2 regions of the Pelomonas margarita genome follow, and region 1 is predicted to be linked to the other one. Evidence: predicted binding sites of a transcription regulator. Region 1 holds the regulator's gene; the other holds the start of a gene.
What was found. Region 1 encodes NrdR, which represses ribonucleotide reductase genes. Its sites were predicted from a motif close to CACNANATNTNGTG; they were not measured.
Positions count from the first base shown of each region.

Region 2: ACG0Z3_RS19875 (ribonucleoside-diphosphate reductase subunit alpha) is a predicted target of NrdR. The motif match lies at 1,531-1,544, and genes of this name have one in related genera.

Region 1 is NZ_JBIGHW010000005.1:4,286-6,674, reverse strand. Features, by position in the region: gene glyA (serine hydroxymethyltransferase) at 1-816, shown strand, start outside; gene nrdR (transcriptional regulator NrdR) at 825-1,268, shown strand; gene ACG0Z3_RS10880 (GspH/FimT family pseudopilin) at 1,413-1,970, shown strand; gene ACG0Z3_RS10875 (type IV pilin protein) at 2,062-2,389, shown strand, end outside.
Region 2 is NZ_JBIGHW010000014.1:25,196-27,584, forward strand. Features, by position in the region: gene ACG0Z3_RS19875 (ribonucleoside-diphosphate reductase subunit alpha) at 1-1,297, opposite strand, end outside; gene ACG0Z3_RS19880 (sigma-54-dependent transcriptional regulator) at 1,954-2,389, opposite strand, start outside.

The sequences.
Region 1 (2,389 bases):
GGTCTGGACGCGAATGAAGCCATCGACTACGACGCGATGGAAGCACTGGCCCGCGAGAAGAAGCCCAAGCTCATCATCGCCGGCGCGTCGGCCTACTCGCTGCGCATCGACTTCGAGCGTTTCGGCAAGATCGCCAAGGAGATCGGCGCCTACTTCATGGTCGACATGGCCCACTACGCCGGCCTGATCGCCGCGGGCGTCTACCCGAACCCGCTGCCGCACGCCGACGTCGTCACGTCCACCACGCACAAAAGCCTGCGCGGCCCGCGCGGCGGCATCATCCTGACGAACAAGGAAGACATCGCCAAGAAGATCAACTCGGCGATCTTCCCCGGCATCCAGGGCGGCCCGCTGATGCACGTCATCGCCGGCAAGGCCGTGGCCTTCAAGGAAGCGCTGACGCCTGAGTTCAAGGCCTACCAGCAACAGGTCGTCAAGAACGCCAAGGTGCTGGCCGAGACGCTGATCGAACGCGGCCTGCGCATCGTCTCCGGCGGCACGGAAAGCCACGTCATGCTGGTGGACCTGCGGCCCAAGAACCTGACCGGCAAGGAAGCCGAGGCCATCCTGGGCGCCGCCCACATGACCTGCAACAAGAACGGCATCCCCAACGACCCGCAGAAGCCCATGGTCACCAGCGGCATCCGCCTGGGTACGCCGGCCATGACTACGCGCGGTTTCAAGGAAGAGCAGGTGCGCGCCACGGCCCACCTGATCGCCGACGTGCTGGACAAGCCGCACGATGAGGCCAACTTGGCTGCCGTGCGCGAGAAGGTCGCTGCGCTCACGGCAGCCTTCCCGGTCTACCGCGGTTAAGGCGCCCAATGCGCTGCCCGTTCTGCTCTCACACTGAAACCCAGGTCGCCGAGACCCGGGAATCGGACGAGGGCGACGTCGTCCGGCGCCGGCGCCGCTGCCTGTCCTGCGACAAACGCTTCACGACCTACGAGCGGCCTGACATCGCGCTGCCCTCGGTCGTCAAGAAGGACGGGCGGCGCGCCGATTTCGACGCCGGCAAGTTGCGCGCCTCCATGCAACTGGCGCTGCGCAAGCGGCCGGTCAGCGTCGAGCAGATCGACGCGGCGATCAACCACATCGAGGAGAAGCTGCTCGCCAGCGGTGCCCGAGAGATCGCGTCCACGCGGCTGGGCGAACTGGTCATGCGCGAGTTGAAGCGCATCGACAAGGTCGCCTACGTGCGCTTTGCGTCTGTCTACCGCAGCTTCGAGGACGTGGACGAGTTCCGTCAGCTGATTCGGGAAATTTAAGGCGGGCTTTCCCTATCCCTCTTCAGGGGGAGTCGGGGGGATGCGCAGGCCTCATCTCCCCCCTCGATCCGCCTTAAGGGGGAAAGACGTCCGCACGGCCGCTTTCTAGAGTTCGTTCATCGCCAACGAACCGCAGGAAGCGCCATGAACCGCACCCCCTTCCCCTTTGTTCGCCGCACCGGCAACGCTGGTTTCACGCTGGTCGAGTTGTGCGTGGGCCTGAGCATCGTCGGCACGCTGGCTGGTCAAGCCCTGCCGGCGCTGCTCAAGTTGCACCAGGAGCGCGCGTTGCGTGCCACGGCTGAGGCGCTGGGCGGCGACCTGCGTCTGGCGCGCGCCGAGGCGGCCCGGTTGAGCGATGCCGTCTACTTCCGCGTCAGCGGCAAGGGCGCCCAGGCTTGCTATGTGATCTACACGGGCAATCGCAACGACTGTGACTGCGCGGGCGGTCAGGCCGTCTGCACGGCGCCGGGCAGCGCGGTGATCAAGGCCGAATGGCTGCCGACCCAGCATCCGATGCAACTGCGCAGCAATGCCGAGACGCTGCAATTCCAGCATCGGCAGGGGCTGGTGACCCAGACCGGCAGCATCGAGGTCAGCCTGGCCGGCGGCGCCAGCATCCGTCAGGTCGTCGCCATCACCGGGCGTGTTCGGCATTGCTACAGCGGCGTCAAGCTGGCCGGGATGCAGCGGTGTGCGTGAACCCCTTGTTCGTGGTGGCCCGCGACCAGCGGTTGGCCCGGGCGGACGAGCGGTGATCTTGTAACCTGTTGTGCCAAACGCTCTGTTGAAAATGTCACACATGTGCCCCCACATCCCTGGCCGCAATCGCGGATTCACGCTAATTGAACTGATGGTTGCTGTCGTGGTGGCCGGCGTTCTTGCAGCGGCGGCCTATCCGGCTTTCACGTCAATGGTGGCCCGCGGCCGCCGGGCCGATGCGATTGCCGCGCTGACGACGGTCATGCAGACGCAGGAGCGCTTTCGCTCCAACCGCACCCGATATGCCAGCAGCTTTGATGATGAAGGCCTCAATCTCGATCTTGCCGCTGCGCACAAGTATTACGAGGTAACCATGAGCGGGCTGGGCGAACCGGCCTACTCCACCGGCTACATCCTGA
Region 2 (2,389 bases), on a different contig from region 1:
AGAAGGGCACGACGCCCTGGCTCTTGCCGTTGGTGCCCTTGATGTGCGAGCCCAGCGCGCGCACGGGCGTCCAGTCATTGCCCAGGCCGCCGGCGAACTTGCTCAGCAGCGCGTTCTCCTTCAGGGCTTCGTAGATGCCGTCCAGATCGTCGGCCACCGTCGTCAGGTAGCAGCTGGACAGCTGCGAGCGGCGCGTGCCGCTGTTGAACAGCGTCGGCGTGGAGCTCATGAAGTCGAAGCTGGACAGCACTTCGTAGAACTCGATGGCGCGGGCTTCGCGGTCCACCTCGTTCAGCGCCAGGCCCATGGCCACACGCATGAAGAAGGCCTGCGGCATCTCGATGCGGGTGTCCTCGATGTGCAGGAAGTAGCGGTCGTACAGCGTCTGCAGGCCGAGGTAGTCGAACTGCAGGTCACGGTCGGCCTTCAGCGCGGCACCCAGCTTGGCCAGGTCGTACTGGCCCAGCTTCTCGTCCAGCAACTCGGCGGCGATGCCCTTCTTGATGTAGCCAGGGAAGTACTCGGCGTACTTGGCCTGCATCTCGGCCTGCGTGACTTCACCGCCGATGATTTCGCGGCGGATCGTGTGCAGCAGCAGGCGGGCCGTCGCACGGCTGTAGCCGGGGTCCTTCTCGATCAGCGTGCGGGCGGCCAGGATGGAGGCCTTGTAGACCTCATCAATGGCGACGCCGTCGTACAGGTTGCGCTGCGTCTCGGCCAGCACCGGCTCAGGCTTCACATCGGCGCCGAGGTTCTCGCAGGCCGACGCGATCAGCGACTTCAGCACGCGCAGGTCCAGCGGGCGGCGCACGCCACCGTCCATCACCATGAACTGCGGTTCGGCGGCGCGTGCGGCCTCTCCCTGGGCAGCGCGCTCCTGCGCGCGGCGCTCGCGGTACAGCACGTAGGCACGGGCCACGTCGTGCTGGCCGCTGCGCATCAGGCCCAGCTCGACCTGGTCCTGCACATCCTCAATGTGGAAAGTGCCGCCGCTCGGGCGCGAACGCAGCAGCGCGCGCACGACGTTCTGCGTCAGTTGCTCGACCGTCTCGCGCACGCTGGCCGAGGCCGCGCCGCTGGTGCCGTGCACGGCCAGGAAGGCCTTCATCAGCGCGACGGCGATCTTGCTGGGCTCGAACGAGACCACGGCGCCGTTGCGGCGAATGATCTGGTAGGCCTGGTAGCCCGACAGCGAGGGAGCACCGGCGGTTTGCGCGTCGGATCCAAACGCGCCCGGAGAACCCGAGGAAAGCGTGGCAGCGGGGGCGGCCTGGCCCGAGGCGGCTTCATGCAGCATGAGGAGATCCTTTTATCGAGAAGTGACAGACAAAAGCGCGGCACAGACCCGATGAAGGATCGACGCATCGCGCGTTGCTGGAGTGGTGGTGTTTCGGCCCTGCCGGTCCATTGCCAGGCCGGCGTTCCGGCTGGTTCCTCGGGCGGGTTGTTGCGGTGGCCAAGCCACTGCAGACAGCGATTCCGAGGTGATGGTCATGGGGTCGACTGGGTCAGCAGGATATCACGAGAGAACACTATATCTAGTGCTTGACGCCGCAGGTTGGCCACATCCCTAGTGTCAACCCGGGCTTCAATTGGCATTGAAAAACGCGCGATGGCCGCTTTGCATCGATCCCATCGGGGCACGCCCGCGATGGCCCGCATGAGCATTGGCTTTGCGGCCCGAAGTGGCCCGCAAAGCCGCGCCAATGCTGGGTTTGGCACGAGGGCCCTCCCCCACGCCGAACATTCAAGCAGGGCAAATCCCAGGGCTCGCTGCCAGTGAAAAATTGCGGGCCGCTCCCGAGCCGACCCAGCCAGGCGATGTGCGGGCGACGCCATGCCTCGCGCATCACCGCCCCCTCGGGGGCCGAGGCCGGCGCGCCGTCGGCTGCGCGGTGTGCAAGACCGCCCAGGACCGCCCGCATTCAGCGAAGCGGGGCTGAGCGAGGGGCCTCAGTTGTCCCCCGCCGAGATGGCCAGCCGCGCCATCCGGTAGCGGATCTGGCGCAGCGACAGCCCCAGGCTGGCCGCCGCCGCCGTGCGGTTGAAGCGGTGCACCTCCAGCGCCCGCAGCAGGATGGCGCGCTCCACCTCATCCAGGTAGGCCGCCAGGTCGGCAGGCAATTGCTCGGGCAGCGTCAGGCCTTCCACGCGCGGCGCCGTCTGCACGGGCGTCTCCAGCGCGGCGAACTGCGAGACGCTGCCGCCGTCGTCCAGCACGGCCTCGGGCAGGCCCAGGTCCTCGGCATCGATCCACTCGCCGCCCGCCAGCGCCAGCGCACGGTGCAGCAGGTTCTCCAGCTCGCGCACATTGCCGGGGAAGGCATAGCGCGACAGCGTCTGCAGCGCGCCGGGCGTCAGCCGCGGCGTCGGCGACACGCCGGCGTCT